DNA from 3 places in the Peribacillus sp. FSL M8-0224 genome. Region 3 is predicted to be linked to each of the others. Evidence: riboswitches for the same ligand, from Rfam matches in the RefSeq annotation. Region 3 holds a riboswitch; each other region holds the start of a gene.
The links. Region 3 has a riboswitch for S-adenosylmethionine ahead of MKX49_RS11595 (YezD family protein). Riboswitches for the same ligand answer to the same signal wherever they lie in the genome.
Positions count from the first base shown of each region.

Region 1: linked by a shared signal. The riboswitch ahead of MKX49_RS00180 (sugar ABC transporter substrate-binding protein) and the one ahead of MKX49_RS11595 (YezD family protein) in region 3 are both predicted to bind S-adenosylmethionine.
Region 2: linked by a shared signal. The riboswitch ahead of MKX49_RS23750 (O-acetylhomoserine aminocarboxypropyltransferase/cysteine synthase family protein) and the one ahead of MKX49_RS11595 (YezD family protein) in region 3 are both predicted to bind S-adenosylmethionine.

Region 1 covers NZ_JBBOOJ010000001.1:35,334-38,466, forward strand. The annotation lists gene MKX49_RS00175 (GTPase domain-containing protein) at 1-934, shown strand, start outside; SAM riboswitch class I at 1,029-1,134, shown strand; gene MKX49_RS00180 (sugar ABC transporter substrate-binding protein) at 1,250-2,362, shown strand; gene MKX49_RS00185 (sugar ABC transporter ATP-binding protein) at 2,419-3,133, shown strand, end outside.
Region 2 covers NZ_JBBOOJ010000001.1:4,871,590-4,874,722, reverse strand. The annotation lists gene gcvH (glycine cleavage system protein GcvH) at 61-444, shown strand; gene MKX49_RS23760 (toprim domain-containing protein) at 539-904, shown strand; gene MKX49_RS23755 (thioredoxin family protein) at 908-1,216, shown strand; SAM riboswitch class I at 1,361-1,468, shown strand; gene MKX49_RS23750 (O-acetylhomoserine aminocarboxypropyltransferase/cysteine synthase family protein) at 1,568-2,878, shown strand; SAM riboswitch class I at 2,996-3,108, shown strand.
Region 3 covers NZ_JBBOOJ010000001.1:2,411,681-2,414,813, reverse strand. The annotation lists gene MKX49_RS11605 (TetR/AcrR family transcriptional regulator) at 1-43, shown strand, start outside; gene ssuE (NADPH-dependent FMN reductase) at 231-764, shown strand; SAM riboswitch class I at 1,045-1,153, shown strand; gene MKX49_RS11595 (YezD family protein) at 1,310-1,453, shown strand; gene MKX49_RS11590 (phosphoadenylyl-sulfate reductase) at 1,623-2,339, shown strand; gene sat (sulfate adenylyltransferase) at 2,392-3,133, shown strand, end outside.

The DNA.
Region 1 (3,133 bases), 2.4 Mb from region 3:
AGAAAAACGGACAGCCAATGAGCGGAAATGCGAGCATTCCATCTCGTGGAATGAGCAGATGGAAGTCAAACTGAATGGAGCGGTCAATCAACTGGCTGATCTGGAAAAAGAAAAAAGTGAAAATATCATAAGGTCGTATCGTTCGCTTAAGGACGAAGTGAAAAGTCAGCTTTATTCAAAAATTCCTGAATTACTGAGGGATTGCTCTAAATCGTTAACGGAAAGCAGTGATTTCAGTCAGGTCCATGTACAGTTAAACCAGGAAATGAATGAGCGGATTCAAAACTTCATTTCTGACAAGATCATGCCTCAATATTACCGTTCTCTTCAAGACTGGATTGCCAGTTCCCAAATGGAGTTCTCACAAAGCCAGCAGTTCATGGATGAGATGAGTGCCGGATTCAATGAATTATACAAAGAAGAACGGATTACACTGGCAGGTGACTTCAGGGTGTTGGATGACTGGCGTCGTGATGCCGACCGGATGACAAGCAGTATCCGCATCGAAAACGTTAATATCCTTTTGCGCAGGACTCCATCACAATTGCTGCTTAAAGGAGCAGGGAAGCTATTTGGGGCGATACCGCAAAATAAGGCCAATATGTACAATCGTTACAAGAAATACCTGGAAAGTGAAGATTACCTGGATGTTGCCGAAATGATCACGGAACGTTTTCTAACCCAATTTGGATTGTTTGAAAAATCATTGGATCGGGACATCTCACTTTTCTATCGCAGTTCATTTGCCTTACTTCAAAAAACGATAGAGCAGACGCAGACTGAAATAAAAGACTACCAGGCTGCATTGGAGCATATGAAAGAAAATCCTGAGGTTTACCGTGATCCGATCACGTTGTTCGAAGTGAAATTAAGGCAGTTGGAGAGGCTTGAAAAAATCGAGAAAAAGCGTCTAGCCCAGCTTCAAAGAAAATAAAAATAACGGGAAACATTTCAAATATTCAAAAATCTATTGACTTTACGACTATATCCCTATAAAGTGATAATTACGAAAACGTAACACAATATATCTCTTATCAAGAGTGGCGGAGGGACTGGCCCTAAGATGCCCAGCAACCGTTCCATTAGGAATTGGTGCTAAATCCTGCAAAACAGAAATGTTTTGACAGATAAGAGAGGGAAAAGTCTGCAAAACAGCCGATTAAACCTCTCTATATTAGAGAGGTTTTTATTTTGGGATTTACACCGACTTAACTGATAAGACTAATGAGAAAACATGGAGGGAAACAAGATGAGAAGGTCTATTAAAGGGATATTCATTTCTGCCATCGCTTCGGCTTTGCTTTTAACGGGTTGCTCTGCAGGGCAGAGTTCCACAGAATCGAAGAAAGAAGAAAAAGTATCATTTGAAAATGTCCCGGAGAGATTTGCTGATGGCGATGGAGCCAAAATCAAGGTGATCCGTAAAATTGGCGGTGATGATCATACTGCCCAATACCTGGCGGGGGCGAAAGAAGAAGGAGAAGCACTGGGGTTTCAAGTGGATACGTACACAGCCAATGGTGATACGGCTAAATTCCATGATGCGATAGCACAGGCTTTGGAGGAAGATTACGACGGCTATATCATTTCACATGGTGATGATGCCGCAACTGTAAATGACGTTCAGAAGTTGGTTGATGCAGGTAAAAGCGTTGTCACATTCGATTCAATAAGCGATCTATCTAAAATAGAGGGCGTGACATTAACTTCACAAGATGATGAAGCGCTGGCAACACTGGCTTTCGATAAACTGATAAAAGAACAGAAAGGTGAAGCGGCAATTGCATATCTTTGGGTGGATGGTTTTCCTCCAATGGTAAGAAGAAATGCAGTCTATCAGGAAAAATTAAAAGAAAATCCTGGGATTAAAGAAGTCGAAAGATTCGGAGTGGCATCCGCTGATACTTCGGTGCAGACACAAAATGCTGTAGCCGCAATGCTGAATAAATACCCTAAAGGTAAATTGGATGCCATTTTCGCAACATGGGATGCCTTTGCTATCGGTGCAGCCCGGGCGATTAAAGAAGCGGGCCGCGATGAAGTAAAGATATATGGAATTGATGTTTCGAACGCAGATCTCCAGGAGATCCAATCGGCTGATAGCTCATGGTCCTACACGGCAGCAGTCGATCCCAAGTTGATCGGTGCAGTGAATATGAGGATATTGGCTAAAAAATTAGCTGGCGAAGAAACGCCGCAAACATATGATTTGGAGGCATCACTTATTTCGCAAAAGCAAATCCAAGCTTCAAAAGAAGCGGTAAACATGGCAAACCTGTCTGATATTGTCGATGGCTGGGGGGTATCGACGGAATTTGAAGAAGATTGGATGAAGGTTTTGAAAGATCATTATAAAAAATAAAAAGAGACACTCTCTTTCCAGCGAAGGGAGTGTCTGTTCTATAAGGGGGAATGGACATGGGCAAGCAACTAGAAATGAAGAAGATTTCGATTGAATTTCCGGGGGTGAAGGCGCTGAGTGATGTTGATTTTTCCGTACAATCAGGAACAGCCCACGCATTGGTCGGTGCAAACGGAGCAGGGAAATCGACGTTAATGAAAGTTTTATCGGGAGCCCATGTTCATTATTCAGGTGACATTTTTATTGATGGGATGAAGTGGGATATCCGCTCGCCAAAAGCTGCTCAGGGACAGGGCATTCAAATAGTTTATCAGGAAGTGGATACCGCCCTCATCCCTTATTTAACAGTTGGGGAAAATGTAATGTTGAATGATATGGTCCAAAACATGGGAAAAAAACAAAGGGTACAATGGAAAGAACTGCACAACAAAGCCACTTCTATTCTTGAAGATATGAAAATTCATGTCCCTTCGAAAAAGCTGGTTAGAGACCTTACCTTGGCTGAAAAACAGATGGTCCTGATAGCAAGAGCCGTTTCGACAGAATGCAAATTCCTGATTCTCGACGAGCCAACTGCTCCGTTAAGTCATACGGAGACGACGGAACTTTTTCGAATTGTAAATGAGTTAAAGCAAAAAGGCGTGGCAATCATTTTCATTTCACATTGTCTGCCTGAGATTTTTGAAATCTGTGAGGAAATTACGATCATGAGGAATGGGGAGCGTGTCACTTGTCGAAAAATCGAGGACATAACCCGTACCGAAGTGGTAG
Region 2 (3,133 bases), 2.5 Mb from region 3:
ACAAACAATCTACCTTATAATGGAATAGATAAAATAAGATGTACATATGGAGGGTTAATTATGACAACAACACCAAAAGAACTTCGTTACACTAAAGAACATGAATGGGTCAAAACGGAAGATGGAACAGTGCGCATTGGAATTACGGCATTCGCACAGTCCGAGCTTGGGGACATCGTATTCGTTGAGCTTCCGGAAATCGGCGATGAATTGAAAGCGAACGAACCATTTGGAAGTGTTGAATCCGTTAAGACCGTTTCTGAGCTTTATGCACCTATCAGTGGCAAGGTTGTTGAAGTAAACGAAGATTTAAGTGACAACCCTGAATATGTAAATGAGTCTCCTTATGAAAAGGCATGGATGGTCGTGCTTGAACCATCTAATGTCAGTGATATTGAAAACTTGATGAGCGCTGAAGAGTATGAGAGTTTAATCAACGGTTAAAAAGAAAGGAGAGGGGGGACTGAAAAGGCCTGCTCTCTTTTTCATTTGTACAGTGGGTGAGTTGCGCACATAATTCGTGAGATGGAGTGATGACATGGAGTGGGGCGAATTCGATAAAGTGATCATTGTAGAAGGCAGTTCCGATAGAAGAAAAGTTGCCTCCGTTTTAAATGAAGATGTGGAAATAATATGTACGAATGGGACCATATCATTAACTAAGCTGGATGAATTAGTGGATGAATTGATGGACCGTGATGTTTATCTCCTTTTTGACGCAGATGAATCAGGAGAAAAGCTGCGGAAGCAGTTCCGAAGGGAAATGCCGGAAGCGAACCACCTGTATATTAATAAAATGTACAAAGAAGTGGAGAGCTCACCCGAACATCATATCGCAACTGTGCTCCTATCTGCCAATATGAATGTGAAAATGAAATTTCTAAGTCAAAGGGTGAACGACTAATTGATGCAAGAATGGAAAGAAGAAGAGTGTAAGCTTGCTGTTGAAAATGGGGAAACCTTTTGCTTATATTTATATACACCTTTATGCGGCACCTGTCAGGTGGCCTCCAAGATGTTGACGATATCCTTGGAGCTTTTTCCGGAATTGAAGGCAGGCAAAATGAATATGAACTATGTCCAAGCAATTGCCGAATCATATGAAATCGAAAGTGTTCCTTGCTTATTGCTTTTCAAAGAAGGGCAGCTGCACAAAAAAATATATGCCTTTCAATCCGTTCCTTATTTGTACGGATTGCTTAAGGAAATCAGCTAGGAAACCAATCAGAACCGCGGTTGGTTTTCTTTGTTGCTGACATTTGAATGAGAGAAGAGAAAAACAAAGAATATTCTAACAATTCATTGACTGATTTAATCTAAAATGCTATATTTTGAATTAAGTAATGGCAGAATTTAATAGTTCTTATCAAGAGTGGCGGAGGGACTGGCCCGACGAAGCCCGGCAACCGGTATAAATTTTTATATACGGTGCTAATTCCAGCAGAGTGTTGGCTCTGGTAGATGAGGTGTGTTCTTGAAACCTCTTCTTATTGAAGTGGTTTTTTTGTTTATAAAAAGCCAGATTTCATATAAATCCAACTAAATCCATAGAAAAAGGTGAAATTATATGTCAGAGAAAAAGTTGCGTTTCGAAACATTAAGTGTTCATGGCGGTCTCCAAGCTGATGAAACAGGTGCCCGTGCCGTTCCTATCTACCAAAGCAATGCATACTTGTTCAAGGACACCGACCATGCAGCGAATTTATTTGGCCTAAAGGAGAATGGCTATATATATACACGGCTTCATAATCCCACGGTCAGTGTTTTTGAGGAAAGGATGGCTTTATTGGAAGGCGGTATCGGCGGATTGGCAACGGCAAGCGGAATGGCCGCCATCTCACTTTCAATCCTGAATATCGCCGCTGCAGGGGATGAGATTGTTTCTGCCTCTACATTATATGGCGGTACGTATAACCTTTTTGAAAACACTCTTCCTAAATATGGGATCAAAGTGAAGTTCGTTTCTCCCGATGACCCTGAAAACTTCAAAAGGGCGATTACGCCAAGAACTAAAGCCATTTTTGCTGAAACGATCGGAAATCCAAGTTTGAGGGTGCTCGATATTGAAGCGGTAGCGGAAATTGCCCACGAAGCCGGCATACCTTTAATCATTGATAATACCTTCGCGACACCGTATCTTTGCAAACCAATTGATTTTGGAGCGGATATTGTCATCCATTCCGCTACAAAATGGCTTCTTGGAAATGGAACGACGCTAGGCGGTGTCATCGTGGATGGAGGGAAATTTGATTGGAACTCGCCGAACTACCCTGGCTTCACGGAGCCTGACCCAAGTTACGACGGTCTGGTATACGCCGAGGCAGTTGGACCTGCTGCATTCATAACGAAAGCCCGAGTCCAGTTACTCCGTGATTTGGGCCCAGCACTAAGTGCCCAAAGTGCATTCCAGTTTACGCTTGGACTTGAAACGCTGCATGTAAGGATGAAAGAGCATCTATCCAACACCAAGTCTGTCATAAACTATTTAAAAAACCATCCTGCCGTTACCTGGGTTTCACATCCTGGTGATGAGGATCATCCCGATAAAGCCCTTGCGGATAAGTATTTGCCAAAGGGAGCTGGATCTGTCGTGACATTTGGGATTCAAGGTAATCGCGAAGCTGGGGCAAAACTTATCAATTCGGTGGAATTATGGTCCCATGTGGCTAATGTGGGGGATGCGAAGAGCTTGATCATCCACCCAGCCAGTACGACCCATCAACAATTGAATGAGGCGGGTCTTGCGAAAGCGGGCGTAAGTGCCGATCAAGTCCGATTATCGATTGGGATTGAAAATGTAGACGACTTAATAGAAGATTTGGAGCAGGCAATTGAAAAGGCGACGAATATCGTCTCCTTGACTTCCAAATCGGTTTAAGTAAAGTTCCTGTTCATTCTTGTACTAGAAATAATATACATTGCGCTCCTTTTTTATCTATGATAAAATTTCTCCATACTAAAGAACTTAATGATGTACAAATATTCTATATATTAGCTCTTATCAAGAGAGGTGGAGGGATGTGCCCGATGAAACCCGGCAACCGACAAGGAGATTTCCTTGGAAAGGTGCCAATTCACACAAAGTTTAATCACTTTGGAAGATGAGAGGAAGGCCTGTTTCTTCACCTGCCTT
Region 3 (3,133 bases):
ACTTTTGGTATATGGTATTCATGGGAAACAAAATCATACATAATGAAACGGTCATATTTAAGGGCATGAGCATCAAGCCGTAAATATGACCGTTTCTTTTTTCATTCAGAGTAGATGTCCAGAGTGTAAGATTTGACTTATATTTTTCAGACAATTACGATAAATGTATACTTCACGAAATGCTTTAAGAAAATTATATCTGGAAATCTTGTAACATTGGAGGGTATCAAATGAGCGATATCGTAATTTTATCAGGAAGTCCGGCTATTCCATCAAGAACGGACATTTCACTAAAACATATTCAATCATTAGTCGAAAATGCAGGATTTACTACAGCTTATTTCTCGATTACGGATTTCTCAGCAGATGATTTATTCCAAGGGAAATATAATAGCGAGGATATCTCAAAGCTTTCAGAGAGAATTCAAGCGGCCAGAGGAGTCATTATAGGTTCACCGGTTTATAAGGCTTCTTATACAGGTGTATTGAAAGCATTGATTGATTTGCTGCCAGAAGGTGCTTTTAAGGGGAAGCCGGTGCTGCCAATCATGATTGGTGGAAGTAACAGGCATCTATTGGCGATTGACTATGCGCTTAAACCATTAATTTCAATATTAAAAGGCGAGCCGCTGCAGGGGATTTATTTTGTTGATAAGGAAATAGATAAACAGAATCCAGAAAACCCGATCAATGATTTGCATTTAATTGATCGCGTCCAGAGTCAGGTTCAAGAATTTGTAGAAGCGATACAGTTAAGAAATTAATGACTTCAATAAATTAATTCCTTCTATAAAAAGACTGGAACCCTAGAAATTTTTTTTAGAATAACACGCGTCAATAATAGGCCTAATAATGAAAATAGACTCATTTTTTTGGAGACTTTATCTAAAAAGACGAGTCTATTTTCGCATTTATATGAACATAAAATCATAAATTGAATAGTGTGTATAAAAATAACAGTTCATCCATAATATTAAACCAAGTTATTTTATAAGAAAACTCCATTGACAAGGATTAAATATATGTTAATATTTAAAATAATAAAACTTATCCAGAGCGACGGAGGGAATTGGCCCTTTGAAGTCCAGCAACCTGCATGATGGATGCAAGGTGCTACCTCCAACAAAATGTTGATCATTTTGGAAGATAAGGTAAAGATATTTACCTTGCGATCTTTCCATCATGGAAAGATTTTTGTTTTTTGTGAAAATTTTAGGCAGACCATAACAATGTAAGTTTGTATGGAATTATATAAATCTAAGAAATTTAAAATAAAATATTCGCGGATTTTCTTAAAGGAGGAACTGGTTTGGATAAAGAGAATCAGCTTGAAGAAATTTTTGAACGACTTCAAGAAATGCTTAATTCAATGAAATATGGATCCATTACACTTATTGTCCAGGATGGTAAAATCATTCAAATGGAGAGAAATGAAAAACTAAGAATTAAATAAGGTATCTGCTGACTAGAAAAACTAGAGGCGGGTTTAACTGATATAAAGAGAGTATTGGTTAGATTCGTCTCTTTTTCCTAGATTCAAATAACCCGGGGAATATTACAACGGGAATTGATCAACAGTTACTCTAACCTGATACAGCAAGTTTTTAGAGGGGGCTACAAAGTTGGCTGCATTAATAAACTATGAAAATTTCAATACAGGGGACTTCCCTGTATTTCCTGCAGACAGTGAGACAAAAGGTGCTTTGGAAGTTCTGCAATGGGCGAATGACCATTATGGAGACAAACTGATTTATGCTTGCAGTTTTGGTATTGAAGGCATCGTGCTTACGGATTTATTGGCGAAGGTCAATCCTTCGGCTAAAATAGTTTTCCTTGATACAGATGTTCATTTTGAGGAAACTTACCAATTGATCGAGGAAGTGAAGAAGCGATATCCGAAGCTTTTGATCGAAATGAAGAAACCTGACTTGACGCTTGAGGAACAAGCGGCGGAATATGGCGATGAATTATGGCTTAGTGATTCCAATAAGTGCTGTAACATCCGTAAAATCGTTCCGCTTACAGATGTGCTTTCATCGGCAACAGCCTGGCTTTCGGGACTGCGGAGGGAGCAATCCGAAACAAGGGCTAAGACCGAGTATATCAATAAGGATAATAAGTTCAAATCAGTTAAAATATGCCCACTCATACATTGGACATGGAAAGATGTTTGGCGCTATGCCCACAAAAATGGACTTCCATATAATGTCCTGCATGATAATGGATATCCGAGCATTGGATGTAAAACGTGTACTGCACCTGCCTTCAATGCAGATGATTTACGCTCAGGCCGTTGGCAAGGAGCTCAAAAAACGGAATGCGGATTGCATTTATCTTAAATAAATAGAAATTATAGGCTTAAATAAATAGAAGCCATAGGGGGAAATTAGCATGACAATCAGTTTACCGCACGGAGGAACATTAATCGATCTTTGGGAACCAAAATATGATTTTAGTAAAATAACGAAGTCAATCGAAATCGATGAAATTGCTTTAAGCGATCTTGAATTGATAGGCACTGGTGCCTACAGCCCGATTAAAGGATTCTTTACAAAAAGTGACTATGAGACAGTGGTGAAGGATATGAGGCTTAGCAGCGGACATGTATGGAGCATCCCGATTACGCTGCCTTTGACCGAAGAAGCTGCAGAAAGCCTTACTATAGGTGAAGAAGTAACATTAACCCATGAAGGTGAAACTTACGGGGTTCTCTCCGTTTCCGATATTTACACTCCAGATAAGCAATTGGAAGCGACATTGGTATATCAAACAGATGATGAGAAGCATCCTGGAGTGAAAAATTTATATAACCGCGGGGATGTATATGTCGGCGGGGAAATAAAGTTGATCAAGAGAATAGAGCGTCCGCTATTTCAAGCTCATTATTTGGACCCAGTCGAGACAAGGAAGGCTTTCGCTGAAAAAGGATGGGAAACGGTTGTCGGTTTCCAAACGAGGAACCCTGTTCACCGTGCACATGAATATATCCAAAAGACAGCATTGGAAATCGTCGACGGTTTATTCTTAAATCCTCTAGTCGGTGCCACTAAATCAGATGACATTCCGGCAGATGTAAGAATGGAAAGCTATAAAGTGCTGCTTGATAAATATTATCCTAAGGATCGCGTCTCCC